Regions from separate parts of the Flindersiella endophytica genome, predicted to be linked through region 3. Evidence: riboswitches for the same ligand, from Rfam matches in the RefSeq annotation. Region 3 holds a riboswitch; each other region holds the start of a gene.

Region 1 (7,249 bases), on a different contig from region 3:
AGCCCGGCCAGGCGTTCGCTCAACCACGGCATCCAGTCGTCCCGGTCGGCGCGCTGGTGGGTGAGCCGGATGGATCGTCCGTTGACGTCGAGCGTGACCCAGCGCCTGTGAACGTGCCAGCCGAGGCGGATCTCCGGGAGCCGGCCGTTGCGCTCGCGGACCAGGATCTGGCTGCCGCTGTAGGCATATGTGACGTCCCAGTCGATTCCGCGCTCCCGGCAGGCCTGCAGCATTCGCTCCTGCCAGGGCAGCGGGACGACCTGGAGCTCGCGGATGACATCTCCGGTCGGCACGGCGGCGTCGGCCCACAGCATCAGGAAGACGGTCAGACCCCTCAGCCCCCGGCCACCCGCGAGCGTGATCGGCGTACTCCAGGAGACCGACAGTCGCAGGTCGATCGTCTTCTCTTCGCCTGCGCCGAGCCGAAGTTCGCCGGCGATGGGTCGGTCGAGCAGGCGGACGTGGTGAGCTCCCTCATCGTCGTCGAAGTCCGCGTAGACCCTGGCCCAGAGACGGGCATGGACCTGCCGGAGGACGACCGGCTCCGCGGCTGCCCGCAGGCGCAGCTCGCCGAGCAGCTTGCCGCCCGGCTGGATCCGCCGGCTCGCCAGCGTGAGCGCCATGGTCGGATACGGCTCCCGCTGTGTCTCGGTCATCGCGCGCCTAACCTTTGGCGAAGACGGTCCAGATCTGGCCCTTGCCGAACGTCATCGGCTTGCCGTCGGCCGTGGTGAACGTAGTGCCGCTCGTCGCCTTCGGCCGCGACCAGCGCACGTCGTATGCCTTGCCGTCGCGCAGCACGACGGCGCGGCCGGAGCCGACCGTCGGCGTGTACGGCGAGAAGTTGCCCCAGCGGTCGTGGAACCTCGACTTGTGAATCTTGGTGTACTGCACGACGACCGTCGCCGGCCGGACCGACGGCACGCGACGCCCGTCCATCGTCACGGCGTAGCCGCCCTTCGTCCAGGTGAAGCCGATCCGGAACGCGGTGTATCCGACCCGCAGGCTCGACCGCGGCTTGCCGCCCGCCGGCGCCGCACCGAGATGGAAGCCGATGTCCTTGGCCTTGCTCGCCTTCGGCGCCCGCGCGAGCAGGCCGGACGTACGGGCGTAGAGGTTGTGGGGTGCGACCCGGCCGGAGCCGCGGTAGTACGCCGACCCGGCACGCGTCGGTGACACGTCGTAGAACGAGGCCCTGGCCAGCAGCGGCTTGAGCTTGCCCTGGGCACCGGAGTACGCCAGCGCGGGCCGGCCGAACTGAGCGAGCAGCTCGATGTCGGACTCGCGGGCGCTGCGGACCGGTCCGACCGCCTTCGGCATCCGCGAGGAGTAGACCGCGCAGATCCGGCTCAGCCCGGCCTCGACGGGCTCGATGTAGATCAGGTCGGCGCTCGCGAGCGCGGTCTGCGGCCGGGCCGGCTTGGAGTTGTCGAGCTTCACCGCGAGCACGGGCTTGCCGGTCGGCGTCGCCGGCACCGGTCGCTTGGTGGGGTTGGTCGGTTTGGCTGACGCTGTCGGCGAGGTGCTCGACGTTTCGTTGGATGTGGGCGGCGAGCTCGCCGGTGCGGCACCTTGCCGGCTGCAGCTGCAGCCGGCAAGGGCCGTCAGCAGCAACGCGACCGAAATCCATCGCTTTGCGTGACTGCTAGTGCTCATCTCGTAGACGATATGGCCTTCAGGTCTTCTGGACCGGGATACAGACCTCGAGCCTCGGGCTGGCTTCGCTGAAGTCTTCGGCGTAACGCTCGAACTCCGGGCCGTCGTCGCGCACGTAGCTCGACTGCTCGAGCCACTTGTAGGCCGCTTCGAACGTCAGACCGACCTCCGGCAAGGTCGTGGCGAACACGGCGTAGGTCTGGGTGGGGATGTTCCAGGCCTCCATGTCCTCGGGCACCGCATCCGCGCTGTCTACCCCGAACCCGGCCAGGTAGTCGAACTGACCGGTCGCCGGGTCGTAGCCCCTGATGACGCCATAGGCGATCCTGGGACTTGAGAGGTCCTTGATCTCCCCGGACCTGGGCATGAACCGATCCCAGAGCCGCGGAAACTCGTTCTTGTCGCCGGTGCCGCGTAGCTTCATGCCGACCACTGCGAAGGCCGGCAGAGTGGTGATGGTGGGTTCCACGGGCGTCGTCACTTCCTTCTGCTCCGCTTGGAACCACTGTTGGCCAACGAGCGTCGCGGCGGTAGAGGCGAACGCCATCGGGATGTCCTAGATCGTCTAGCTGTGCAGCTCGCTGATCCGGAACAGCGAGCGCAGCTCGATGCCCTCGGACGCGAGCTTCTCGACACCACCGCTCTCGCGGTCGATCGCGCACACCGCGGTGTCGACCTGCGCGCCGAGCTCGCGGAGCTGGCCGGTCGAGATGATGATCTGGCCGCCGGAGGTCACGACGTCCTCGACCACGACCAGCCGGCGGCCCGAGACCTCACCGCCCTCGGCGAGCCGGCAGGTGCCGTAGGTCTTGGGCTGCTTGCGTACGAACAACGCCGGGAGCCCGGTCACCTGCGACAACATCGTGACCAGCGGGATCCCGCCGAGCTCGAGGCCGGCGAGCGCGTCGGCGTCCGACGGGACCAGCGGCGCCAGCGCGGTGGCGATCTCGCGCAGCAGCGCGGGGTCGGACTCGAAGCGGTACTTGTCGAAGTACTCGCTGGTCGTCACACCCGAACGCAGCAGGAACTCGCCGGTCAGGTGGGCCGTCTCGTAGATCCGGGTCGCGAGACCCGTCGGCTGCTCGGTCACGCTCCCGACGATATCCCGCGGCCGGCTTCGGCCCACTCGTCCTCGAGGAGGCTGAACAGCTCCGAGTCGCGCCAGCCGTCGCGGATGCGCTGGGTGTGACGCATCCGGCCCTCGTAGCGCATGCCGAGCTTCTTCAGCACCGCGGCCGAGCCGGCGTTACGCGGGTCGCAGGTGCCCTGGATCCGGTGCAGGCCGTGCTCCTCGAACCCGATCCTCAGCAGCTCCCGCCCGGCCGTGCTCGCGATGCCGCGTCCCCAGCGATCGGGATGCACGATGTAGGAGATCTCGCCCTGCCGCTGCGCCCGGCTGTGGAAGATCAGCGCGCCGTTGCCGAGCACGTCGCCGTCGACCACGAAGACGTACAACAGGCGCGGCGGCGACTGGAGCGCGGCGTCCGCGACCGCACTTGCGACGAACGTCCGCGTCTCGTCCTCGGTGTTCGGGCCCCAGGTCTGGAACCGGCAGGCCTCCGGGCGGCTCGCCCAGGCGTGGACCGCCGGCCAGTCGTCGATCGCGAGCGGGCGCAGCTCGACGTTCACTTGAGCTGCTCCACGACTGTTTCGACGATCTGCCTGGCCTTCGGCTCCGCCTGCTCGTAGGTGAGGTTGGTGCCGCGCAGGGTCTTGACGTTCTGGGTCTCGGGATACGTCGCGCCGAGGAAGTTGACCTCGATCAGGACGTTGCCCGACCTGACGTAGAGGTGCGCTCCGGCGACGTGGTAGTTGATCTCGTCCTCCTTCTCGCCCACGTCATCGGTTGTGATGATGTTGCTCGAGTCGTCGCCGAAGGCCTCGTCGCCGATCCCGCTGACGTCGTGGACGTTCTTGTGGAACCCGCCGTTGCTCTTGGTGTCGGCGGCGTAGTCCTTGTCCTCGGCGAGCTCCTGGCCGGCAGTGGCGATCGCGGTCGCCGGTTCGCGATCCGGGTACACGCTTACCTCGAGCGCGACCCAGGTGGCCCGCTGCTTGTCGAGCGAGCCCCACCGGCAGTTCTGGCGCTCCCCGTCGTTCGTCTTGTTGGGCTTGGCGGATCCTGGCCGAAGCTCGGCGGCCAGCGCGGTCTGCAGCTTCGCGCACAGATCGGGCTTCGTGGGCAGCTTGGCCAGAACGTTCGCAGGAGGCGCTTCGGTCGGATCCGCCGACTTCGGGACGGAGTACGGCGTCGGGCTCGGCTGCGCGGCGATCCGCTCCCGCTGCTTCTCGGCGGCGATCGCGGCCCAGGTGACGGCGGTGAACATGCCGATCAGCAGGACGACGGACAGGCCGGCGGCCAGCGCGACCCGACCGCGTCCGGTGCCGTTCGGGGGCGCTGTGGATCGGCCCGGCTCGCTGGGGCCGCGGCGGGCACCGGGCGAGCGCGGGGGACCTGCCTGCTGCGGGCCTTGCGGTGGGCGCTGCTGCTGCCCTTGCTGAGGCGACGGCTGCCGGCCTGGCGGCTGCTGCCCCGGTTGCGGCCGCCGCTGCTGAGGCGACGGCTGCCACTGTGGTGGCTGCGCGGACACAGCTGGTTCCCTCCCTGGACGTCGGACTCGTAGAGCTTAGAGTCGTAGCCCAACTCGCGCGAGCAGCAGAGGTAGTCTGGCCGAAACCGCGACTGGCGTAGGTGGGTCACCACCGGGGAGCGGTCACGAGTCGAGCGGCATCGATCGCCTGGGTGCTTCCGAGCCTGTCCACGGAGGTATCGATCTTGCACGACATCACCATCGGCGACTTCCTCGAGCAGTTGGCGGCCAAGGTTCCGGCGCCCGGAGGTGGCGCGGCCGCCGCTCTGCAGGCCGCCCAGGCAGCCGCGCTGCTCGCGATGGTCGGCCGCTACAGCCAGTCCCCGAAATACGCCGAGCACGCGCCAACGATCGAACGCATCATCGCCGAGGCCGACGAGCGCCGGGCCGAGGCGCTCCAGCTGGCCGCGGAGGACGCCGAGGCGTTCGAGGTCGTCTCGCAGGCCTACCGGCTGCCGAAGGACACACCCGAGCAGCAGGACTCCCGCAAGCAGGCGATCCGGTCCGCCCTGGTCGAAGCCGCCCGCCCACCCGCCGCCGTCGTGGCCGGCGCCACCCGGCTGATCGAGCTCGCGGAAGAGCTGCTGCCGATCGGCAACCGCAACCTCCTCACCGACGTCGCCGCGGCAGCGGCCGCTGCCAGCGCGGCAGCCATCACCGCCCGCGTCAACGTCGAAGTCAACCTCGGCTCCCCACCCGCCGCCGACGACGGCGTGGACGACTTGGTAGCCCGAGCCGCCACCATCGTCGCGACCGTCCGCAGGGAGATCGCCACGTGACCGCCGCGCACCTGACCGCCAACCCCCCGCCACCCGCGATCCACGCCGAGGTCACCTCGGCCCAGCTGATCGAGCTCGCGGAGGAGCCGCTGCAGATCGGCAACCGCAACCCCCTCACCGCTGCCGTTGCCGCGGCTCCTGCTCCTGCCGCTGCTTCTGCCGGTGCCGGTGCCGCTGCTCCTGCTGCTCCTGCTCCTGCCGCAAGCGCCGTGGCGACCACTGCCCGCGTCGACGTCGAGGTCCACCTCGGCGGCCCAGCTGCCGTCGGCGGCGTGGACTGCCTCGTCTCCCGAGCCGCCGCGACCATCGCGGCTGTGCGTGAGGAGGTCGTCAAGTGACCGCCATGCGCCTGGACGGCAAGGCACCGGCGGCCGCGATCCGCGCCGAGGTCGCCTCGGCTGTCGCGGCCCGCCCCACGCCGCCGAAGCTGGCCGTCGTGGTGGTGAGCGGCGACGAGGCCAGCGCGTGGTACGTCCGTACGATCTCCAACGCCGCGGCCAAGGTCGGCGTCGACTGTGAGGTGATCGAGGCCGAACCCGACGGCTCGGTCATCCGCGCCACGCTCCGGCAGCTGAACTCCGACCATGCCGTGCACGGCATCGTGCTCCAGTCGCCGCTCCCGGCCGGCCTGCCGTCCGCCCAGCAGCTCGCCGGCGCGATCGACGCCGCCAAGGACGTCGACGGCGCGAACCCGTTGAGCCTCGGCCGGCTCGCCGCCGGGCAGCCCGCGTTCGCTCCCGCGACGGCCGCCGCCGTCCTCGCGTTGCTCGACCACCACGAGATCGATCTGGCCGGCCGGCACGCTGTGGTCGTCGGCCGTTCGACCGTCGTCGGCAAGCCCGTGGCTCACCTGCTGCTCGACCGGAACGCGACGGTCACCGTGGCGCACTCCCGTACCTCCGACCTGGCCGCGATCACCCGGCAGGCCGACGTCCTCGTGGTCGCGGCCGGTCGCGCGGGCCTGATCACGGATCGGCACGTTCGCCCCGGCGCGTACGTGATCGACGTCGGCACCAACCCCACGCCGGAGGGCAAGCTGGTCGGCGACGTCGACGCCGCATCCGTCGAGCCGGTGGCGGGCGGCCTGAGCCCGGTACCCGGCGGCGTCGGACCCGTCACGACCGCAGTACTGCTACGACACACCGTCACCGCCGCTGTGACCGCACCTGGGAGCCGTGCCAGCATCGGAGCGTGAACACCGCGCTGCTGCGCCGGCTGCGGCTCGCCAAGGACGCCATGGATCGCGACTGGGCCGAGCCGCTGGACCTGGACGCCGTGGCGGCGACCGCGGGCTACTCGCGTTACCACTTCGTACGGCTGTTCAAGCAGGCCTACGGTGAGACGCCCGGTCAGTACCTCAGCCGCCGGCGGATCGAGCGCGCCCAGGAGCTGCTGCGGTCGGCGAACCTGACGGTCACCGAGGTCTGCATGCTGGTCGGGTTCACCAGCCTCGGCACGTTCTGCACGCGATTCAAGCAGCAGACCGGGCTGACGCCCGGCGAGTTCCAGGCGTCGGCGCGCAGCTCCGGGCCGCCGCCGATCCCCGGCTGCTTCGTACTCTTCTGGGCCGGTGGCTTCCGCAAGAATCAAGAAGCCCTTCCGGACGGGGAAGACCTAGCGTGAGAAGCGCACATCTCCCTACGTAGAAAGCGGAACAGCATGATCACGTCCCTCGGCCTGGCAACGGTGTGGGTACTCGACCAGGACTCCGCCAAGAAGTTCTTCACCGAGAAGCTGGGTCTGGAAGAGCGGTTCGACATGACGCTCGGCGAAGGCGGCATGCGCTGGGTCACTGTCGGTATGAAGGACCAGCCCGAGCTGCAGCTCACGCTGATGGTCCCGGGCCCGCCGTCGATGGATCCGGAGTCCGCCGAGCAGCTCAAGGCGCTGATCGCGAAGGGCGTGCTGGGCGCGGGCGCGTTCAACACCGACGACTGCCACGCCACGTATGCCGAGCTGTCGGCCAAGGGCGTGGAGTTCATCCAGAAGCCGGAGAACCGTCCGTACGGCGTCGAGGCGATCTTCCGCGACGACTCCGGCAACTGGTACAGCCTGACGCAGCCGAGCGAGCAGCTCGACGAGTCGGTCGCCTGGAAGTAGCCGGCGCGGAAATCCACTGTCCGACGGCTGGGCTCGCCAGATATCGTCCGATTCTGTGGGAATCGAGGTAAGAACCGCACGCGAGGACGAACGCGAGCCGCTGCATCAGCTCAGCCAGCTGGC
Region 2 (7,249 bases), on a different contig from region 3:
AGCCAGGCGAGGGCGGCGGCGAGCGGCATGCTGCGCGCACCCATCTCCTCCATGCGGGTGTTGCCCACGTACCCGCCGGCCAGGCCGTTGGTCTCGGGGCTGTTGGCGCCGAGGTCGACGATGTTGTCGGCGGCGGAGCGGATGATGGTGTCGACCTGCTGCCTGGTTGTCTGGCCGAGGTCCTGCCACACCATCTTCGCCGCGGCGACGAAGTAGGTCTCCATCGTGGAGTCCCAGTAGATCGTCTTGCCCCAGCTGCCGTTCGGGTCGACCCAGCGGTTCTTGGCGGCGGCGAAGGCGATCGAGCGGACAGTGTGGTCGCGCAGGGTTTCCTTGCTGACGCCGGCGAGCTGCTCGTCGTAGGTTCCGTTCGTGAGCAGGACGGCGTTGCCGAAGACGCCGACGACGTAGAAGTCCTGGATGCGGTACGAGCCCACGGCGGCGTCCCAGGTGGACTCGACGAACGGCGTGTTGAGCAGCAGCGCGCGGTAGTAGGTGTCGGCCGGCGAGGTCGCTTGCGGTTTGCCCGCGCTGCCCGGGCTCACCTGTACGACGGCGGCCAGCAGGGCGGCGAGCAGGGCAACGGAGATTCTCAGTCCACGTCGCATGATGGGCTCCTCAGCCGGTGCAGCTGTCGTTGTAGAGGTAGGTCTTCACGGGCTTGGTGGCGAGACTGTCCTTGGTGGCGATCAGGGAGTCGGTACGGATGAGCTTCTCGACCGGTTTGTCGTTCAGCGCGTTGATCGCCTGCTCGACGCCTTTGGTACCGATGTCGAGCGGCTTGAGGACGACCTGGGCCTGGGCGGTGCCGTCCTCCAGTGCCTCGACGCCGCTCGGGTTGGCGTCGAAGCCGACCAGCTTGATCTCGCCGGTCTTGTTGGCGTTCTTGATGCCGGTGGCGGCGCCCTGGCCGGTGAGGGTGTTGGTGGCGAACACGGCGGAGAGGTCGGGGTGGGCCGCCAGCGTGCTCGTCACGGCGGTGGCGGCCTTGGCCGCGTCGTCGCCGACGTTCTGGCGGCCGAGGTACTTCAGGCCGGGTGCCTGCTTCAGGCCGGCCTCGAACCCCTTCATCCTGGCCTCGACGGTCGACACGCCTGGCTGAGTGTTGATCGCGATCACCGAACCGTTGCCGCCGGTCTCGCGGACCACTTCCTCGGCGGCGTGCTGACCAGCGAGCTGATCGTCGGACGTGACCTGGGAGGCGGCCGGCTTGGGATCCTTCAGCGTCGTGTCGACGAGCACGATCTTGATGCCCTGGGCTTCTGCTTCCTCGAGTGGCGCCTGGAGCGCGGTGTCGTCGACGGGAGCGATGAGGATCGCATCGGGCTGCTTCGCGATGACCGAGTTGAGCACCTGGATCTGCTCGGGCGCGTCCCACTTGCCAGGGCCCTGAACATCGAGCGTCGCGCCTGCCCGCTTGGCGGCGGCCCGGGCACCGCAGGCCATCGAACCGTAGAACGCATCCCCCTTCAGCCCGACGATCAGGCTGATCGAAGGGTTGTCCCCCGCGCCCGCATCGTCTCCGCACGCCGCTGCGAGGGGGCTGAGCAGTACAAACCCGGCGGCCGCCACGAACCACGTCCGGCGAGATCGAGCCATGTCGCGCCTCCTTGGCACACCCGGAACCGACGGAAGAAGGAAATCGTTTTTCCGTCGTATCGCCGCGCGACGGCCACCGTCAACCCTCCGGGCCACAACCGGCCGCCCACCGCCGGCCGAGCAGCGAGCGCCCACAAATGCCCGCGACGGCGACCAGCAGCGATGACGGCCAACAGCGGTGGCGGCAAGCTGCGGCCACCGCAAGCCCAGGTGCAGGCAGCTCGCCACCATCGCGATCGACAGCAACCACAACCAGTCGCGTCCGATGCCAGCGGCGAAAGCCAGCACTGCGATGCCACCGCGACACGAGCAACATCGGCAGCCCGCAGCGGCCGGCAGCTGCGGTGATGGGAAGCTGCCGTGACGGGCAGCTACGGTGGCGGCTGGTTGCGGCTACCGCAAACTGAGGTGCAGGCGCTCGGCCGCCGAAGCCGTCAGTCGCGGGGTGGGGCGGTGGAGCCGCGGCGGAGGAGTTCGGGGGCCGGATCGGTCACTGTCATCTGGCGTGGGCCGGCGCCGCCGGTGATCTCGCCGAGGAGGCGGACCGCTCTGGCGCCCATCTCGCGCAGGGGGAGGCGGACCACGGTCAGTGGAGGGCTGGCGTGTTCGGCGAACCAGGCGTCGTGGAAGGCCACGATGGACAGGTCGCCGGGAACCTCCAGCCCCGCCTCTCTCGCCGCCGTCAGGGCACCGATCGCAGACAACAGGGTGCCGACGAAGACCGCGGTCGGGCGTTGGCGCGTGGTGAGCAGCTCCATCAGCCCGACGTACCCCGTCTCGGGGCGGACGCCACCGACGCGGAGGAGGTCGGGGGACACAGTTAGGCCTGCCTCCCGCATGGCGTCGCGCCAGCCGGCGCGGCGGTCGCGGGCTCGGGAGTTGCCTCCGCCGAGCTCGAGGTGGGCGACCCGTTGGTGACCTAGCGCCACCAGGTGCCGCGTGGCCAGTGCCGCCGCCCGCCGGTCCTCCACCGCGACACCCGACAACGGCGGGCGGACCCGCTCGTTCAGGATCACCAGCGGCAACCGCGCGCCCGCCACCCGCTCGACCACGCGGTCGGACGCCTCGCCGTTGCGCTGCAACATCAGCCCGTCGATCGCGCCGCCGCGGACGACGCGGCGGAACGTGGTGTCGTCGGAGGCGAGACTGTCGACGTCGGCGAGGATCAGGATGCTGCCCTGCTGCCTGGCCTCCGCCTCCGCGCCGGCGATGATCTCGCCGTAGACCGGGTTGTGGATGTCATGCACCGCCAGCCCCAACGTGCCGACCGAAGCCCTACGCAGCGCCCGGGCCGCATGGTTGGGCGCGTACTGCAGTTCCTCGGCCGCCGCCAGCACGCGGTCGCGCGTCTCGGGCCGGATCCGCAGCGACGGGTCGCCGTTGAGCAGCCTGGACACGATCGACGGCGTCACTTGCGCCAACCGGGCCACCTCGACGATCGTGGACACGGCTTCAGTGTAGAAACGTTTTAACGCGATCGTGAAGGAGACCCGGCCATGAGCGAACAGCGCCTGCACGACCACCTCGTCGAGCAACGCCACGCGAACGGCGTCGCCGTGTTGCGGATCGACCGGGAAGAGGCGCTGGGCGCGCTGTCGCGCAGCATCCTGGAGCGGCTCCGCGACTACTTCGCCGCGCTCCAAGGCGACGACGACATCCGCGTGCTCGTCCTGACCGGTACCGGACGCGGCTTCATCGCCGGCGCCGACATCACGGAGTACCACAACGTGAGCCGGCCCGCGTTCGACGACTACCAACGCCTCGGCCGCGAGGTGTTCTCCGCCCTGGAACGCCTCCCCCAGACCACGATCGCGGCCGTCAACGGCTACGCCCTCGGCGGCGGCTTCGAGGTCGTGCTCTGCTGCGACCTGATCGTCGCGTCCGAGAAGGCGAAGTTCGGCCTGCCCGAAGTCAAGCTCGGATTGCTCCCCGGCGGCGGCGGTACGCAACGCCTGGCCCGCGCCGCCGGCTCCAGGTTCACCAAGGAGCTCGTCCTCACCGGCCGCTTCGCCACCGCGGCCGAACTGCAAGCCCTCGGCCTGATCAGCCAGGTCTGTGAGCCGGATCGCCTGTACGAACAGGCCGTCGAGCTCGCCGGAACGATCGCCGGCCAGGCACCGCTCGCCACCCGCGCCGCCAAGCGCCTGATCGATGACGGCCTCGCGATGGAGTTCGAGACAGGTCTCACCGTCGAGCAGCAGGTGCTGTCCAACCTCTTCGCCAGCACCGACGCCAAGGAAGGCATCAACGCGTTCATCGACAAGCGCGACCCCGCTTTCAAGGGGAACTAGCCAGGGACGCTAGGTACAGTAGGAGAACGGCCGCGACTGGCGAAGGTGGACCACCACCGGGGAGCGGCCGCACAAACAAGACGCGAGCGTCGAACGCCTGGGCGCCTCCGTCAGCGACAGCAGCTGAGGAGGCAACCAAAACCATGCATCTGCGCTACGGCACCAACCCCCACCAGGCCGCCCGAGCCACCCCGGTCACCCCCGGCACCGAGCCGATCACCGTGCTGAACGGCCAGCCGTCCTACATCAACCTGCTCGACGCCCTCAACGGCTGGCAACTCGTCCGCGAAGCCGCCCACGCGCTGGGCATACCCGCGGCCGCCTCGTTCAAGCACGTCTCCCCCGCCGGCACCGCCCTGGCCGGCCCGATCGACGACGTAACGGCGGAGCTGTACGGCGTCGCCGATCCCGGAGACCTGGCCAGCGCCTACCTCCGGGCCCGCGACGCCGATCCCAGGTCGTCGTTCGGCGACTTCGCTGCCGTCTCGCATCCCGTCGACGCCGAGCTGGCAGAGTTGCTGACCACTGTGGTCTGCGACGGCATCGTCGCTCCTGGCTACGCGCCCGGCACGGTCGCCACGCTCGCCAGGAAGAAGCGCGGAAGCTTCCTCGTCATCGAGGCCGACCAGTCGTTCACGCCGCCCGAGCAGGAGCATCGCGACGTCTTCGGGCTGCGCCTCACCCAGGACCGCGACCAGCCGAAGCTCCACGCAGGCAGCCTCGAGCTCGTCACCGGCGACCCGATTCCACCACGCGCCGCAGCGGATCTCCTGCTGGGCATGGCGACTCTGCGCTTCACCCAGTCCAACTCCGTCTGTTACGTACGCGACGGCGCAACGCTCGGCATCGGTGCCGGCCAGCAGTCGAGGGTCGACTGCACCCGGCTCGGCGGCGCCAAGGCCGACACCTGGTGGCTGCGCCGTCACCCCGCCGTTCGCGCACTGACGTTCCCGCCAGGCACCAGACGCCAGGACCGGATCAACGAGCAGATCCGCTACCTCGAGGACGAGCTCACAGCCGCCCAACGAGACCAGTGGATCAGGCAACTCACCGGCGTCGCGTTCGTGTCGGACGGCGCGCTGCCGTTCCGCGACAACGTCGACCACGCCCACCGCCACGGCGTCAAGTACATCGCCGAGCCCGGCGGCTCGATCCGTTCCGGCGACGTGGCCGCCGTCTGCCGGGAACACGGCATCACGCTCGCCCGGACCGGCCTCCGGCTGTTCCACCACTGACATCCCTGACACCACTCACACCTGCCAGCGACAGTTCGTCCGTACGCAGGCAGGCCACCCGATGCCCCGGCGAGATCTCGTCGAGCGCCGGCCCGGAGCCGGCCACATCGCACGTACCCTCCACCGCATACGTGCACCGCGTGTGGAACGAGCAACCGGCCGGCGGGTTCGCCGGATCCGGCAGGTCGTCGGACAGCCGGATCCGGCGTCCGGTCTCGCGCAGCAGGGGATCCGGCCGCGGCACGGCCGACAGCAACGCCTCGGTGTACGGATGCCGCGGCGTGGAGTAGAGCGACGCGGTCTCCACCAGCTCGACGAGCTTGCCGAGGTACATCACGGCAACCCGGTCGCACACGCTCTCCACGACGGACAGGTCGTGCGACACGAACAGGTACGTCAGCTCGAGCTCCTCCTGCAGATCCCTCAGCAGGTTGAGGATCTGCGCCCGCACCGACACGTCCAGCGCCGACACCGGCTCGTCCGCGATCACCAGCCGAGGGTTCAGGATCAGCGCCCTGGCGATGTTGACCCGCTGCCGTTCACCACCGGAGAACGCGTGCGGGAACCGGTCCATGTACTTCGGCGACAGTCCCACCCGCGTCAGCATCTCCGCGACCCGGTGCTCGAGCTCCGACCCCGAAGCGATCCGGTTCGCCCGCAACGGCTCGCCGACGATCTGCAGCAACGTCATCCGCGGGTTCAGCGACGAGAACGGATCCTGGAACACCACGCGGATGTCCCGCTGGAACGGCCGCAGCTCCCGGTATCCCAGCCGGGCCAGGTCGGTGACGGCGCCGGCGGAGTCCCGGTAGAGGACCCGACCCGTGGTCGGCTTCAGGATTCGCGAGATCGACCGGCCGAGCGTCGACTTCCCACAGCCCGACTCGCCGACCAGTCCCAGCGTCTCGCCGCGCCGGATGCCGAGGTTCACCCCGTCGACGGCGCGGAGCTGTCCGGCCGTACGTCCCAGCAGGCCGTGCTTGACCGGAAAGTGCACCGACAGGTCCCGCAGCTCGACAATCGACTCGTTCACGCGTCGACCTCCTCGACAGCACTCACCCGGTCCTGGGCATACAGGACGCACCGCGCCGTCCGGCCCTCCCCGACCGGCACCACAGGCGGGTCGTCCACGTCGCAGACGCCGGCGATCGCCGAGTCGCACCGCGGATGGAACGGACAGCCGGCAGGCCGGTCGGACGGATGCGGGACGTTGCCACGAATCACGCTCATCCGTTGCTTCGTCCCCTCCCCCATCCGTGGAATCGATCCCAGCAAGGCCTTCGTGTACGGATGTTTCGGGTCGTGAAAGATGTCGTTGACTGGACCATGCTCGACGACCGTGCCGAGATACATCACGACCACCTCGTCGGCGACCTCGGCGACCACACCCAGGTCGTGCGTGATGAACAACACCGACATCCCCGTGTCGGCCTGCAGATCGCGAATCAGGTCGAGGATCCGGGCCTGCGTCGTCACGTCCAGCGCGGTCGTCGGCTCGTCGGCGATCAGCAGCGCCGGGTCGCACGCCAGCGCGATCGCGATCATCACCCGCTGGCACATGCCGCCCGACAACTCGAAGGAGTACGCCGACATCCGCTGCTCCGCGTGCGGAATCCCCACCCGCCGCAGCAGCTCGACCGCCCGCACCCGGGCCTCTTCAGCAGACAGCGGTAGGTGGGTCTGGATCGCCTCGAGCAGCTGAGATCCGATCGTGTGGACGGGTGACAGCGAGGCCATCGGCTCCTGGAACACCATCGCGATCTCGGCCCCCCGGACACGACGCAACTGCTCGCTCCTGCGCCCGAACGTCGCCAGGTCCACGCTCTCGTCGCCGGCGCGGTGCCACCGGATCGAGCCGGAGACCACCCGTCCTGGCTCGTCGACCAACCCGAGCACCGATCGCGCCGTCACGCTCTTGCCGCAGCCCGACTCGCCGACCACGCAGACTGTCTTGCCACGCGGCACAGTGAGGTTCACGCCGTCGACGGCGCGCACTACACCCTCCCGGGTGAAGAACTGCGTCCGCAGGTCCTCGATCTCGAGCAGCACCTCGCTGGGTGGCATCGGCACCCTCATCTCTTGTACGGATCGGCGGCGTCCCGCAGCCCGTCGCCGACGAAGTTC
Region 3 (7,249 bases):
AGTTCCGGCACGTGTGAACCGGACCCGCTGGCCGTTCGTCATCTTCGCAGCCTCGCTGTTCGCGCTGCTTCTCGGAGCGAACCTGCCGACGCCGCTGTATGCCGTCTACCGCCAGGAGTTCGGCTTCTCCAACGTCGTGCTGACGCTGATCTTCGCCACGTACGCGATCGTGCTGGTGCCCTCGTTGTTGCTGTTCGGGCAGCTGTCGGACCGGTTCGGCCGCAGGCGGGTGGTCGCGCTCGGGCTCGGAGCCGCCGTGCTCGCGTCCGTGGTGTTCCTGCTGGCCCGCGGCACGGTCTGGCTGTTCGTGGCCAGAGGCGTGCAAGGCGCGGCGCTCGGCGCCACCGCGGGCACGGCCGCGGCAGCCCTGGTGGAGCTCGAGCCGGCAGCCGACGCTGCCCGGGCAGCGGTCGGGGCGGTGATGGGCCAGGCCGGAGGCGCGGCCGTCGGGCCGGTGCTGGCAGGCATGCTCGCCGAGTGGGCACCGGCGCCGACCGTACTGCCGTACCTCGCCGGCCTCGTCATCACCGCGGGCGTCGGCATCGCCGTGCTGCGAGCGCCGGAGCCATCGACGCCGAGCGGCAGCTGGCGGCTGCAGTGGCCTTCGGTCCCGGCCGGCAGCCGGGGACGGTTCGCGCAGGCAGGGCTCACCGGAGCCGCGGTCTGGGCCGTCGGTGCGCTCTACCTGTCGGTCGTGCCGACCTACGCGAGCCAGCTGCTCGGCACCCACAACCTCGCCCTGCTCGGCGCGATCACCTCGTGCATGCTCGGCGTCGCCTGCGTCACCCAGGCGTTCGCCGTACGCAGCGGGCTGACGCCGCGCGGGACCCAGCTGGCCGCGCACGCACTGCTGGTGGCCGGGCTCGCGGCGCTGGTCGCGGCGTTCCCGGCGCACGCGCTGGGGCTGGTGTTGCTGGCCGCGTTGCTGTGCGGTCTCGGCGTCGGGTTCGGCTACTTCGGCTCGCAGGCGGACGTCAACCAGCTCGCACCGGCCGAGCGCCGAGGCGAGGTGACCGCGGCGTTCATCACCTGCATCTATACCGGCGTAGCGGTCGCGTCGATCACGGTCGGGCTGCTCAGCAACGTGTTCTCGTTGTTCGCCGCCGTCACGCTGACCGCGGTCACGATCGCCTGCACCGCGGTCGCGACGGCGGTCTGGAAGCTCAGCTCGGCGAGCTGACGGCCCGGCGGGCATCCAGCGCACCGAAGACCGTCAGCGCGTCGCGGATCGCGGCCACGTCGTGGGTACGGATGTAGTCGGCGCCTTCGCGGGCGGCGTACAGCTCGGCGGCCACCGTCGCGGGCCCGATCCGCGGCAGGCCGGATCCGGTGAGCGTACGAAGGAACGACTTGCGCGACGGCGACACCAGCACCGGAACACCGAACCGGGCCTTCAGCCGCCGGATGCCGGACAGCGCCAGCAGCGACGGTTCGGCGTTGCTACCGAGGAAGTAGCCGAGCCCGGGATCGATGACCAGCCGGTCCCGGGCGATGCCGGCCGCCTCCAGCGCTGCCAGCCGTTCGGTGAAGAACCGCTCGATGCCCGCGAGGACCTGCTCCGGGTCCGTGGCCACCTTGGTCGCCGGGCCGCGGCGCTGGACGGAGTGCATGACGACCAGCCGGCAGCTCGTCGCGGCCAGGCCGGCGTAGTGGCGCGCGTCCGGGAAGCCCTGGATGTCGTTGATATACGCGGCACCGCGCGCGGCCGCGAACAGCTGGGTCTCCGGATGGAACGAGTCGACCGAGACCGGTACGCCCACGCTGGCCAGCGCGTCGAGCACATCGGCGAGCCGGCGTTGTTCCTCCGCGGGGCTGACGGCGGCCGCGTCCGGATGACTCGACGCCGGGCCGAGCTCGACGACGTCGGCGCCCTGTGCGTGCAGCTCACGTGCATGCGTGAGCGCGTCGGAGGCGGCGAGATACTTGCCGCCGTCGGAGAACGAGTCCGTTGTGATGTTGACGATTCCCACCAGGCGCGGCATGGGCCACCTCTTTCGCATCGATCCGAAGGCAGCCCAGGCGCACGGCGACGCGTCCTCGCGGACGGAGCCGCTTCCCGATGGTTTCGTCCATCCGTACGCGCCAGTCACGGCTCAGGCCCGAGCTTAGACGGAGTCGGGCGGCCTGTGCTCAGTCGCTGGGAGGCTCCACGCCGGTGTGGCGGACGAACCACGCTCTGGCCAGCGTGGCGACTCGCTCCAGCGCGTCCTCCTCCTCGAAGAGATGGGTCGCGCCGAGGACGATCTCCAGGCGGGCCGGCGACCGCAGCTCCTCCGTCGCCTGCCGGTTGAGGTCGAGGACTTGGTGGTCGAGACCGCCGACGATGAGCAACACGGGTACCTCGACCGACGCCAGGGCCTCCCCGGCCAGGTCGGGCCGGCCGCCGCGCGAGACCACCGCACGTACCGGCTCGGAACGCTCCGCGGCGGCGATCAACGCGGCCGCCGCGCCGGTACTGGCGCCGAACAGGCCGATCGGCCGGCCTGCCGTCTCGGGCTGCCGGAGCAGCCAGTCGATGACACCGGTCAGTCGCCTGGCCAGCAACGGGATGTCGAAGCGCAACTGGTGGCTCAGCTTGTCGGCCTGGTCTTCTTCGACGGTCAGCAGGTCGACCAGCACGGTGCCGAGACCGGCCTGCTCGAGCACCCTCGCGACGTAACGGTTGCGCGGGCTGTGGCGGCTGCTCCCACTGCCGTGTGCGAACACGATCAGGCCCTGCCCGGCGTCCGGAAGGGTCAGGTCGGCATCCAGGCAGACGGTGCCGAACGGAATCGTGACCGTTCGGCTTCGGTCCGGCCTGGTCATCGGTGTCCTGTCGGGCCCATCGCCAGGGACTACCCCACCGCCGGCGGACCACGCCTGCCGGAGCACGAGCCGGGAGCTCACCAGCGCCTGCGTGGTGCGGGCCAGCATGGCGTGCGTTTTGCGCACGAGTGCCCGACCATCGCGGGAGAGCTGGTCGGCGCGGTGCTTGAGCCGCCCGATGTCGTCGTGGATCTCCGTTATGGAGCGGCGAGGCAGCTTCCCGTGTCCGGACATAACTCCAAGTAGGGCGTTGGCACCCCTTTCGAACCAGGGTCCAACGGAACCCCCGGATGCGGTCCAATGACATGCGCCCGACGCACAGGATCATCGGATCGTCATCCGCCGGCGACATAATCCGGGCATGCCAACCTCGGACAAATGCACTCCGTTCCGGATCACCCGTGCCCGGCTCGTCGACGGCACCGGCTCACCACCGCTCGACGACGCGGTCGTCCGCGTGGGTGCGGACGGCACGATCACCTATGCCGGACCGGCTGCCGATGCTCCGGCGCTCGAGCCCGGCCCGGCCGGTGAGGCTGGCGAGGACGTCGTCGACGTCGGCGGACGTACTGTGCTGCCGGGGTTCATCGACTGCCACGTGCATCTGGCGTTCGAGTCGGCCCGTGACATCGCCATGCGATACACCATCGACCCGACGGTCGAGGTCTTCCGGACGGCCGACCGGTTGCGCCGTACATTGCACGCGGGCGTGACCACCGCACGCGACCTCGGCGGGCTGGCCGCCGGCTACCGCGCCGCCGTCGCGGACGGGCTGACCGAGGGGCCGCGCCTGCACACGGCGATCCGGATCATGAGCCACACCGCCGGGCACGCCGACTTCTCGACGCCCGAGGGATTCGACGTCAGCCGCGGGCTCGGCGAGGTCGCCGACACCGTCGACGAGGTACGCGTCGCCGTGCGCCGGCTGCTGCGCGAGGGGGCCGACGTCATCAAGGTCTGCGCGACCGGCGGCACGAGCAGCCCGCACGACCAGCCGGAGGACGAGGGCCTCACCGAGGACGAGATCCGGGCCGTCGTCGAGGAGGTGCGCCGCCACGGCGGCCGCCCGGTCGCGGCACACGCGCAGGGCACGGCGGGCATCCTTTCCGCGCTGCGCGGCGGGGTGACGAGCATCGAGCACGGCTACGGCCTGGACGACCAGACGATGGACCTGGCCGGCGAGCAGGGCACGTTCGTCGTACCCACGTTGTCGACGTCCGACGGCATCGACCAGGCGAAGATGGCGCCGTACCACTACGAGAAGAAGATGCGCTGGGTCGCCATCACCAACCAGAACATCGCCAGGGCGATCGAACGCGGCCTGCGGATCGCCATGGGCACCGACTCGGCGATCGGCCCGCACGGCCAGAACCTCCGTGAGCTCGGCCACCTGGTCGCGCTCGGCATGGCGCCGTCGGACGCCATCCAGGCCGGCACGCGCGTGGCCGCCGAGCTGCTCGGACTGTCCGACCGGATCGGCACCCTCGAGGCCGGCAAGCTCGCCGACATCGTTGTGTGCGAAGGCGATCCGCTCGCCGACATCCGGCTCCTCGGCGATCCGGCCAACGTGGTCTGCGTCGTCCAGCAGGGCGTCGTACGCAAGCGCACGTTCGGCTAGGAGCCCGCAGGTTGCCTGACGCTCGGGCCGTCACCCCGTCGTCAACGCCAGCGCACTCGCCCGGATGGACTCCGCGTCGATGCCGGCCAGCCGGAGCTGCTCGGCCGGCGAGGCCGAGCCCGGCAGGTCGCGGACGGCGAGCCGCTGTGTCTTCGGCATCAGTGGCGCCGTCGCCAAGGCGGCCAGCACCGCCTCCCCCAGGCCGCCTTCGGGCCAGTGGTCCTCCACCGTCACGATCCGGCCGGTCTCCATCGCGGCCTCGTGCAGCGCCGGCACGTCGATCGGCTTGACGGAGTAGGCGTCGACCACCCGCGCGACTATGCCGTCGCCGGCCAGCCGGTCCGCGGCTTCCAGGCACTGGTGAACCGTGACGCCGGCCGCCACCAGCGTGACGGCATCCTCGGGCGAGTGGCGCAACACCTTGCTGCCGCCGATCGGGAACAGCTCGCCCGGATCGTAGATCGTGGGCAGCTCTCCACGGGTCGTACGCAGGTAACGGATTCCGGTGCGGTTCGCCAGCTCCGCCACCAGAGCAGCGGTCTGGTTCGCGTCGCACGGATACACCACTGTGCTGCCGTGCACGGCGCGCAGCATGGCAAGGTCCTCCAACGCCATCTGCGACGGCCCGTCCGGCCCGATCTCCACGCCCGCGTGCGATCCGACCAGGCAGAGGTTCGCCCGGCTGATCGCCGCCATCCGGATGAAGTCGTACGCACGGGTAAGGAACGCCGCGAACGTCGCGACGTAAGGCGTCCAGCCGCGCGCCTGCATTCCCACAGCCGCGGCCACCATCTGCTGCTCGGCGATGTAGCACTCGAAGAACCGTTCGGGATGGGCCTTCGCGAACGTCTCCATGCGGGTCGAGTCCGCGACCTCGCCGTCGAGCCCGACGATGTCGCCGCGAGCCGAGCCCAGCGCGGCCAGCGCCTCGCCGAACGCCGTGCGGGTCGCCACGGACTCGCCGACGGTGTAGGCCGGCAGCGTGAGCGGCCCTTGCGAGGTGAACCGGAACGGCTCCACCCGTTCGGCCGGCTTGCGCACGCTCACCTGGGCCGAGCCGGCGCCGCCGAGCTCCTGGACCGCCTCGTCCGCCGACGGGATCGGCTTTCCGTGCTTGCCTTCCTGGTCGTCGACGCTCGCCACGCCACGACCCTTGTGCGTACGCGCCAGGATCGCCGTCGGCCGGTCGCTCGCGAGCGCCTGCGTGTACGCCTGGCTGACCTCTGCCAGGTCGTGGCCGTCGATCTCGATCGTGTTCCAGTCGAACGCGCCGATCCGGCGGGCGTACGCGGAGGTGTCCCACTGGTGCCGGGTCGGGCCGCGCTGGCCCAGCCGGTTGACGTCGACGACCGCGGTCAGGCCGGCGAGCCGTTCGGCGCCCGCGTGCTCGAACGCCTCCCACATCGAGCCTTCGGCGAGCTCGCTGTCACCGCAGAGCACCCAGACGTGGTATGGCAGCCGGTCGAGATCCCTTGCCGTCAACGCGAATCCGACGCCGATGGGCAGGCCCTGCCCGAGCGATCCGGTCGCCACGTCGACCCAGGGCAGCCGTGGCGTCGGGTGACCCTCCAGCCGGCTGCCGGCCTGCCGGTAGGTCGACAGCTCCTCGGCACTGATCGCGCCGGCCGCGCGCAGCATCCCGTAGAGCAACGGCGAGGCGTGGCCTTTGGAGAAGATCAGGTGGTCGTTGCCCGGATGGTCCGGCTCGTCGAAGTCGTAGGTCAGGAAGCCGGAGAGCAGCACGGCCATCAGGTCGGCGGCCGACAGCGAGGAGGTCGGATGGCCCGACCCGGCCTGGTCCGCGACGCGAACCGCGTCGACGCGCAGTTGCCGCGCGAGCTCCGCAACCGAAGTAGTCATACCGGCGCGTACCCGGTGTGCCCTCAGGTATGCGCCAACCAGACGCGCCCCTCGAACGCGACCAGCCCGGCGACAGCGCGGACTCGAGGCTGTCGCCGGGCTGCACCGGTACCGCGCGGCCCGGCCTGCTCACCCTGCATGCCCTGCTCCGGTTCACCGGCCAGGTGGTCGCCGGCGCCGTACCGGTCTCTCACCATCTGGCTCGGGGTACCCGGGGCAGGACGAGCGAACCTATGTACTCCGAATCGTTATCCAACTCGGGCCGGCCCGAGGCCGGAACGCTCCCCGCCTTTTCCAGCCCAAACGTGCACGCACACGGAGTTTCAGCGTTCGGCCGCGATCGCCTCGGCCTGGACTCGGACCAGCACGCCGAGCAGTTGCGCGTCTGCGCTGGTCACGACCATCGTGGCCGCGTCCGCACGGCGCATCCGCTCGAGTAGGTCGTCGACGTCCTCACTGGGCCGGACCGTCGGCACCCCGAACGTCGTCGCGTCGGCCATGATCGAGGCATTGGTGGCCTTCTCCAGCGTCTCGTTGTCGACGACGCCCTGCACGACCTGCTCGTCATCCAGCACCACACACAGGTCGAACGCGCGGCCGAGCATCCTGGCGCCGACGTCCTCGACCCGCTCGTACACGCCGCAGGTAGGAACGTCCTCCACCATGACGTCACCGGCGAGCAACGCCGAGCCCTCGTGTGGCAGGCCGGCCGCGAGCCAGTCCAGCTTGCCGGCGGCATAGTCGTAGACCTCGGCGAAGCCGAGCTGCCCCAGCCGGGAGACCGCGCGCGGGCTCAAGTCGCACTGCTGGTTCTGGCAGTACGCGATCACCGGCCGGCGCCGGTCCAGCCGCGCCACGGTCTCCCGGCTCAGCTCACGCAGCGGAAGGCTCAGCGCACCAGGCAGGTGCGCCCACTCGTACTCCGGCGCGGGCAGCACCTCCGCCAGCTGCGCCTCACCGGAGCCG
Region 4 (7,249 bases), on a different contig from region 3:
CGAAGTAGCCCCGCACGATGTCGAACGCAATCTTCACCAACCCGGATGCCACGGCAACGGCGGCTCCGATCGCTACCGCGGAAAGAGTGTCGACAGTGAACGGCGCCAGCGCCGCCCCTACAAGCAACCCAGCCCCGCTGCTGCTAGCAAGATCTATCAGCATGCCATCGACCGACTTCTTCGCCGCTTCCTGGGCTTCGGCCTTGGCCCTGAGCGCGATGGCGATCTTCTCGCAATGCTCTTCGAGTGGACCGAGACAATCGGAATCCACCTTGTCGTTCAGATAACTTTCCAAGGCTTCAGAGGCACTGTCGGACCATCGAAGTTTGAGCTCATACATCGAGTCGTGCAGCTTACGGTTCCAAGCCTTTGCCATACCGTACAGCGATCCGGTGCCACCACTTCTGCCTTCTGGACACCAGGCATCAGCAGCGGCCCGAAGTCGGGCCGGATCTCCCGGATCCATGAGGAATTTCCGGACCTCGAGCCATCTATCCGCTATGTCAGCCGGTGCGTACCCCATAATGACATCAACAAGTTGGACGCTGGCGGGACCAGGCGGCTCTCGATTGAGCGGAGGATCGGCGCGGGTGGCCCGATTCCATCGATCCTTGTACTCGTCTACCGGAACTCTCGGGTTGTATCGGTAGTATTGTTCCTGCTCATCAGTCAGGTATTCGTCGCTCATGAGCGATCCGCCTTATTCGTTGAGACGGCGACCGATGCGCAGAAGCTCGGCAGCACTGGTTTCTTCGGCTTGCTCACTTCGGGCGGCGACGCTGTGGAGCACGGTGCGGAGCTCGCCAAATGCGTCCGCACCATCCCGAAGGAAGTCACGCACCTTCGCCCGCAGGGCCTCGTACGAACTGTCTGGATCCGAGCCCTCGCCCTGGTAGCCCCAGTCACGAGCACGAAGGAACACAGGCTCCTCGTCGAAACTGCCGGCAGTTCTCCACATGTCTCCCCCGACGCCGAAGAACTCATCACCGGCTGTGCGGATCGCAGGGCGATCTACTTCTTTCGTCAAGGCAACCTCGCTCGTAGTGCGGCCAGTGTCTGGTTGAACTCCTCGAGCCGTTCCTGGGCACGGTCCTCGAAGGACCGGCCGTCGGTCAGACCGGACGCCAGTTCGACCCGGCGGCTGACTGCCGCCTCGCCGCACTCTTGCAGTACGGCACAGATATCCGCGGCAAGTCGGGCCGGCTCGACTTCCGTCGCGTGACGAGCGCGGATGTCCACGCGGTGCGGCTCTCCGCGAAGGTCGAACTCGGCGGCCACCGCACCACGGGCACGTTCCGAGCGCACTGTTTCCGCTTGCAGGCGCCGGATCAGGTCTGAAGCTTCGGGAATGGTGTCCACCGCTGTACGAATGACGGCTCCTGCGTCGCTCGCAGCCTGGTTGTCTAGGCCAGCGGTTGCGTACACTGTCTCGGCTGCTGCTGCCGAATCTTCGCGGGCCCGCATGTGGCAGGCGAATACTTCGCGAGCCAGATTCTGTGACTGAATCGACTTTGCCCAACACGGGTCCAGGTCGACGGTCTTCACTCGCTGCGTGCCGTCGACGGTGATGCGTAGGACCTTTCGCCGATCCTCGGCGGTGAACAGTTGAGCGGACAGTTCACGTTGGGCATACAGAATCCGCTCGCCAAGCGAGCGTGACTCACCTGTCTGCATCGATTCCACCCCGTGCTTGCCCCAGTCAGACCGGCCCCAGTACCGACCAGCCGACTGTATCGCGGCGATGCCGGACAGTGTCAAGGTTCAGACCTGCGGCACAGGTGCGGCCGGTAACGGACCGCGCGGTGGCGCCTGGCCACGTCCCTTGAAAAGGGACACGACCAGAAAGCGGCTCCTTCTCACCACCGTGACCAGGAGCCGCACCAGCACCCGCATCTCTCCGCTCCCTCCGCTGATGGCTGCACTAGGCTCGTCGGGGTACGCGGCGACTGGCGCTGGGGTGGAACCGACCACCGGGGAGCCGCGTACGAGACGCAAGAGCCCGTACCGGCACCGCGCGCCTGGGTGTCTGGGTCGCTGGAACCAACGCTGACCCAGGAGGAAGCACGATGACCGACCTGACGACTCGTCTGGCCGATGCCGACCCGAAGATCGCCGAGCTCGTGGAGGCGGAGGGGCGCCGGCAGTTCGAGAAGATCCGGCTGATCCCGAGCGAGAACTACGTCTCTCGCGCCGTACTGGAAGCCACCGGCACCGTCCTCACCAACAAGTACTCCGAGGGCTACTCGCGCAAGCGTTACTACGAAGGCCAGCAGCTCATCGACGAGGTCGAGGAAGTCGCGATCGAGCGGGCCAAGGCGCTGTTCGGCGTCGAGCACGCCAACGTACAGCCCTACTCCGGCTCGCCCGCGAACCTCGCCGTCTACCTGGCGTTCATGACGCCGGGCGACACGTTCATGTCGCTGGAGCTGGCGCACGGCGGCCACCTGACGCACGGTTCGCCGGTGTCGGCGACCGGCACGTGGTTCCGTCCGGTGCACTACGGCGTCGACCCGGCGACCGGCCGGATCGACATGGACGCGGCGCGTGAGCTGGCGCTGAAGGAACGGCCCAAGGTCATCTTCTGCGGCGGCACGGCGATCCCGCGGCTGATCGACTTCGAGGCGTTCGCGTCGATCGCGCAGGAGGTCGGCGCGCTGCTGGTCGCCGACATTGCCCACATCGCCGGCCTGATCGCCGGTGGCGCCCACCCGACGCCGGTCGGGCACGCCCCGGTCATCTCGACGACCACCCACAAGACCCTGCGCGGCCCGCGTGGCGCGATGCTCCTGTCGGACGAGGAGCACGCGAAGGCGCTCGACAAGGCCGTCTTCCCCGGCCTGCAGGGCGGCCCGCACAACCACACGACGGCAGCGATCGCGGTGGCCCTGCACGAGGCGGCGACAGCCGAGTTCAAGACGTACGCGGCGCAGATCGTCACCAACGCCGCTGCCCTGGCCGACGCGCTGAACGAGCGCGGCTTCGACCTGATCTCCGGTGGTACCGACAACCACCTGATCCTGATCGACCTGACCAAGAAGGACATCGCCGGCAAGCCGGCGGCCAAGGCGCTGGACAAGGCCGGTATCGAACTCAACTTCAACACCGTGCCGTTCGACCCGCGCAAGCCCTGGTCCCCGTCCGGCATCCGGATCGGTACGCCGGCCGTCACCACCCGCGGCATGCAGGCCGACCACATGCCGCGCATCGCCGCCTGGATGGACGAGGCGATCGAAGCCGGCAAGAAGGAAGACGACGACGCCCTGGCCCGGATCGCCGCCGAGGTCAAGGAGTTCTGCTCCGCCTTCCCGATCCCCGGCTGGCCTGCCTGACCGACCCTTCGTTGAACGAACCGGCTGGGTGCGGCTCGACCATGAGCCGCGCCCAGCCGGTTTCGTCTGTGATCGCACGCGGCGACGGCTAGGAAGCTGCGGCGATCCACCAGTTGGCCATCGTGAGCGTCTGGAAGCCGAGCGACTCGTACAGCGGCCGCGCCGCCGTGGCCGAGGTCAGTGTCGCCGGCCGGTCGGCGTAGCGCTCGAGCACGGTGTGCATCATCGCGCGGGCGATGCCGCGCGACCTGTAGTCCGGCAGCGTCGTGACCCAGTAGACGCCCGCGGCGCCGCCCGCCTCGACGATGACCGTGATGCCCGCGGGCTCACCTTCCCACTCGGCCAGGAAGAACCGGATGTCCCGGCGGTCGAGCAGCCCGGCCGGGAACGCCGTCCCCTGCTCGTACGGCTGGAACGTCTCCAGCGGAAAGCCGTCGACCCCGATCCGCTCGACCACGGTCAGCAGGTCCGGCCCGTCGATCTCGGAGACGCTGACCGCCGACGGCCGCAGCGCGGGGAGCGGTGCGGGATGCCGGATCATCACCGCGAGCTGGCGTTTGACCAGGCCCTGCTCGGTCAGATCGACGGTGCCGAACGAGTCCTCCACTGTCACGCCGGCCTGCGAGGGTAGGGTCGCCTGCCGGGCGGCCTCGGCGACGTCGGCATCGGCCGGCTCGCCGGACAGCATCATCACGCGACGGCCGCGCCGGCCACCCTCGACGACGAGCAACCCGTCGGTACGCACGTATTCGTTCCCGCGGGCCTCGGCGAGAGCCGTCCAGAGCGCGGCGGCGTTGCGCACCGCACGTTCGAGATCGTCCATCCGGCAAACGGTAGCCGCGCCTCAGAACAACGTGTGCGCGATCTCCAGAATCCTGCCGTCGTCCGCGACGATCGGCACCAGCCGCCATTTGTCGAAGGCGGTGCAGGGATGGGCGACGCCGAGGCAGACGCGGTCGCCGACGGCGAGGTCGGAGGACGGGGGCAGGTCGAGGAAGCCGTGCTGGTCGTTGACCTGCGAGACCTCGACGCCCGAGGTGTCGCGACGTTCGCCCGTCACGGACTCGGCGAAGCGCACGATCGGCAGGGCCACGTCGAAGGGCACGTCGCGGCGGCCGGCGCCGATCAGGGCGCGACCCGGCTCCGGGCGGGACAGGACGTACGCCCACACGTCGATCGCGGGATGCAGGTCGGACGGCAGCGGTGTCGCCACGGAGTAGAGGCCGTCGTCGTGGGTGACGTAGCCGCCACTGCGCAGCACCACCGTCGCCGGCTCCGCGCCCGACAGCGAGGCTGCCACCACGTCGAAGTACGTACTGCCGCCGGCGCTCAGGATCGGCGGGCCGGAGATCACCCCGGACCCCGCGAGCTCCAGCCCGAGCCGGCGCACCGCCGAGCAGAGCTCGGCCACGGCGTCCATCGTCGCCTCGTCACGCGCATGGCCGACCACGCCTTCGAACGCCGAACAGCCGACCACCGCGAGCGTTCCGGTCGCAGCGGCGGCCCGCGCGACCGCGGCCCCTTCCTCGTGCGTGCGCGCGCCCGTACGCTTGCCCGGCACGCCGAGCTCCACCAGCACGGGCAGCCGGCGCGACAGTCCGGAGGCGGCCAGCGCCCGATCCAGCAGCGAGACCCCGTCCAGCGTGTCGACGTAGCCGATCACCGTCAACGCCGGGTTGGCGTTCAACGCCGAAGCCAGCCAGGCGATCCCCGCCGGATCGACGAGCTGGTTGGCCATCAGCACCCGGCGCACACCCATCTCGGCGAACGTACGCACCTGGTCGATGGTCGCCGCGGTGATCCCCCATGCGCCCGCCGCCAGCTGCCGGTAGGTGATCTCCGGCGACATCGTGGTCTTGCCGTGTGGTGCCAGCTCGACACCGTGCGACCGGCACCATGCCGCCATCGTCGCGACGTTGGACTCCAGCGCGGAGGCCCGCAGCACCATCGCCGGGAACGTCAGGTCGAACAGGCTCGCCTGGTCGGCGATGCGGTTGGGCTGCTTGCGCAGCTCCGCGAGATCGTCGCCGAACACGTCGGCGTCGTACGAAACACCTTCGAGCGTCACAGGCCGGCCTCTCCTCGTCGTACCGCTCGACCGGCTCGGGCACCGGTCAGCACGCCATCCGCCAGCACCAGCCGGCCCGCCACCAGGACGTGGCTGACGCCGGACGCGAGGCTGCGCGGGTTCGCATAAGTCGCGGTGTCACCGACCGACTCCGGATCGATCACGGCGAGGTCGGCGACGTTGCCCCGCACCAGCTGGCCGCGGCCGCGCAGCCCGAACCGCGACGCCGGACGACCGGCAAGATGCATCGCCGCGCGCCCCCAGTCCCAGTCGGCCAGCTCGCGTGTGTGCCTGCCGAGGAACCGCGCGAACGCGCCCCAGCCGCGCGGATGCGGATGCCCGCCGAGGTAGATGCCGTCGGAGCACGCCATGTGCCTGTGGTCCCTGGCCAGCGCGCGCATGTCGTCCTCGGTGCCTCCACCGGGTGAGCCGATGATGCAGCCGACGGCGAGCTCGCTCGCCACCAGCAGCTCGCAGACCAGCTCGCCGAGCCCCAGCTCGGTCCGTTTGCTGGCCTCGGCAAGCGACAGCCCTTCCAGGAAGCGGTAGCGCTCGCTGGCGACGTAGCCGAGCGTCGCCTCGGCCAGCTCCGTCTCGATGCCCGGGAACCAGGTCTGCTCGAGCTCGGTGCGTACGGCCGTGTCGGCCAGCCGGCGCAATGTCGCCTTGACGCCACCCTCCTGTACGCGCGGCGGCAGCGCCTTCATCGCGAGGATGGTGTTTCCGAACAAATGGGGATACGAGTCGAACGTCACGTCCACCCCGTCGGCCGCACAGCGCTCCAGCTGGGCGAGCAGCGCCTCGCTCCTGCCGCGGTAGTGCGACACGTGAACGGGCACGCCGCTCTCGCGGCCGAGGATCCGCGCCTCGGTCATGCCGGGCGCGCGGCCGTCGGCGTAGCTGCGTAAGTGCGAGACGTACGGTGCGTTCCACCGCGCGGCCGGCCTGCACAGCGCGGTCAGCTCGGTCAGGTCGGCGAACACGCCCGGGACGTACTCCAGGCCCGTGGAGACGCCGACCGCGCCCTCGTCGAGACCGGTCTGGACGAGCCGAACCATCGCCGCCAGCTCGTCGATGCTGGCGCGCCGGTTGTCGGGGCCCATCACCTCGTGGCGCACGGTCCCGAGCGGCACGAGGTAGCAGACGTTGATCGAGGTGCGCATGTCGTAGGACGACAGGAAGTCGGCGACCGAGCAGCCACCGGTGAACTCCGCGGGCGGCTGGCCGTCGACGGCCGCGAAGTACTGGGCGACGTAGTCGACGGTGGCCTGTGAGCCGGGTGCGAACGACAGCCCGTCCTGGCCGAGCACCACCGTGGTGATCCCCTGCCGCAGCATGGCCTCCTGGACGTCCGCGCGCTGCAGCACGGCGTCGACATGCACGTGGGCGTCGATGAATCCGGGGAACAGCAGCCGGCCGGTCGCGTCGATGACGGTCCGTGCGGTGGCATCGCTCAGATCGCCGAGCGCGGCGATCCGGCCCTGGGAGACGGCGAGGTCGGCCCGGGCGGGCGGGGCACCCGTGCCGTCGACGACCGCGCCACCGGTGATCAGAACGTCATACATGGCGAGTCGCCTCTCTCCGTGACTGCTTGAGCGGAAAACCGCACGTGTACTGCTTCTTTGGGCGGTGGCGGAACTGCTTCCCAACACCTCTCACAGTCAGTTCTAGCCGATCGCAGGAATCAGCTATGTGGCCTGGACCGATTATGGCCCGCCAAAGACCCCGAACCCGTGCTCGGGTCCGGGGTCTTCGCCGACCAAACAGGTTGTCAGGCGACGCTCACGGCCGTCCAGGTGGCCGCGACCGCTTTGGCCTCGGCGCTGTCAGCACCGTACAGGTCGTTGGCGGC

What was found. Region 3 has a riboswitch for ZMP and ZTP ahead of folP (dihydropteroate synthase). Riboswitches for the same ligand answer to the same signal wherever they lie in the genome.
Region 1: it holds a riboswitch for ZMP and ZTP, as region 3 does, so the genes downstream of both, ACYVF6_RS45855 (cyclodeaminase/cyclohydrolase family protein) here and folP (dihydropteroate synthase) in region 3, are expected to answer to the same signal.
Region 2: it holds a riboswitch for ZMP and ZTP, as region 3 does, so the genes downstream of both, ACYVF6_RS29190 (hypothetical protein) here and folP (dihydropteroate synthase) in region 3, are expected to answer to the same signal.
Region 4: it holds a riboswitch for ZMP and ZTP, as region 3 does, so the genes downstream of both, ACYVF6_RS15360 (serine hydroxymethyltransferase) here and folP (dihydropteroate synthase) in region 3, are expected to answer to the same signal.

Annotation. Positions count from the first base shown of each region.
Region 1 is NZ_BAAGYY010000044.1:205,926-213,174, forward strand. Features, by position in the region: gene ACYVF6_RS45825 (sporulation protein) at 1-656, opposite strand, end outside; gene ACYVF6_RS45830 (DUF3048 domain-containing protein) at 664-1,656, opposite strand; gene ACYVF6_RS45835 (GyrI-like domain-containing protein) at 1,676-2,203, opposite strand; gene pyrE (orotate phosphoribosyltransferase) at 2,222-2,746, opposite strand; gene ACYVF6_RS45845 (GNAT family N-acetyltransferase) at 2,743-3,285, opposite strand; gene ACYVF6_RS45850 (hypothetical protein) at 3,282-4,247, opposite strand; ZMP/ZTP riboswitch at 4,326-4,408, shown strand; gene ACYVF6_RS45855 (cyclodeaminase/cyclohydrolase family protein) at 4,433-5,026, shown strand; gene ACYVF6_RS45860 (hypothetical protein) at 5,023-5,364, shown strand; gene ACYVF6_RS45865 (bifunctional 5,10-methylenetetrahydrofolate dehydrogenase/5,10-methenyltetrahydrofolate cyclohydrolase) at 5,370-6,221, shown strand; gene ACYVF6_RS45870 (helix-turn-helix transcriptional regulator) at 6,218-6,649, shown strand; gene ACYVF6_RS45875 (VOC family protein) at 6,686-7,126, shown strand; gene ACYVF6_RS45880 (GNAT family N-acetyltransferase) at 7,182-7,249, shown strand, end outside.
Region 2 is NZ_BAAGYY010000024.1:288,740-295,988, forward strand. Features, by position in the region: gene ACYVF6_RS29170 (hypothetical protein) at 1-608, opposite strand, end outside; gene ACYVF6_RS29175 (ABC transporter substrate-binding protein) at 619-1,599, opposite strand; gene ACYVF6_RS29180 (LacI family DNA-binding transcriptional regulator) at 2,034-3,047, opposite strand; gene ACYVF6_RS29185 (enoyl-CoA hydratase/isomerase family protein) at 3,096-3,890, shown strand; ZMP/ZTP riboswitch at 3,913-4,000, shown strand; partial or broken gene ACYVF6_RS29190 (hypothetical protein) at 4,019-5,125, shown strand; gene ACYVF6_RS29195 (ABC transporter ATP-binding protein) at 5,085-6,158, opposite strand; gene ACYVF6_RS29200 (ABC transporter ATP-binding protein) at 6,155-7,189, opposite strand; gene ACYVF6_RS29205 (ABC transporter permease) at 7,198-7,249, opposite strand, start outside.
Region 3 is NZ_BAAGYY010000036.1:157,853-165,101, reverse strand. Features, by position in the region: gene ACYVF6_RS39235 (MFS transporter) at 1-1,180, shown strand, start outside; gene folP (dihydropteroate synthase) at 1,164-1,982, opposite strand; ZMP/ZTP riboswitch at 2,007-2,100, opposite strand; gene ACYVF6_RS39225 (dienelactone hydrolase family protein) at 2,131-3,039, opposite strand; gene ACYVF6_RS39220 (metal-dependent hydrolase family protein) at 3,167-4,423, shown strand; gene ACYVF6_RS39215 (transketolase family protein) at 4,454-6,283, opposite strand; gene ACYVF6_RS39210 (hypothetical protein) at 6,307-6,480, opposite strand; gene ACYVF6_RS39205 (rhodanese-like domain-containing protein) at 6,607-7,249, opposite strand, start outside.
Region 4 is NZ_BAAGYY010000013.1:665,929-673,177, forward strand. Features, by position in the region: gene ACYVF6_RS15345 (immunoglobulin domain-containing family protein) at 1-688, opposite strand, end outside; gene ACYVF6_RS15350 (hypothetical protein) at 701-1,027, opposite strand; gene ACYVF6_RS15355 (YbaB/EbfC family nucleoid-associated protein) at 1,024-1,674, opposite strand; ZMP/ZTP riboswitch at 1,933-2,031, shown strand; gene ACYVF6_RS15360 (serine hydroxymethyltransferase) at 2,067-3,329, shown strand; gene ACYVF6_RS15365 (GNAT family N-acetyltransferase) at 3,418-4,152, opposite strand; gene ACYVF6_RS15370 (type III PLP-dependent enzyme domain-containing protein) at 4,174-5,397, opposite strand; gene ACYVF6_RS15375 (N-acyl-D-amino-acid deacylase family protein) at 5,394-6,962, opposite strand; gene ACYVF6_RS15380 (M4 family metallopeptidase) at 7,169-7,249, opposite strand, start outside.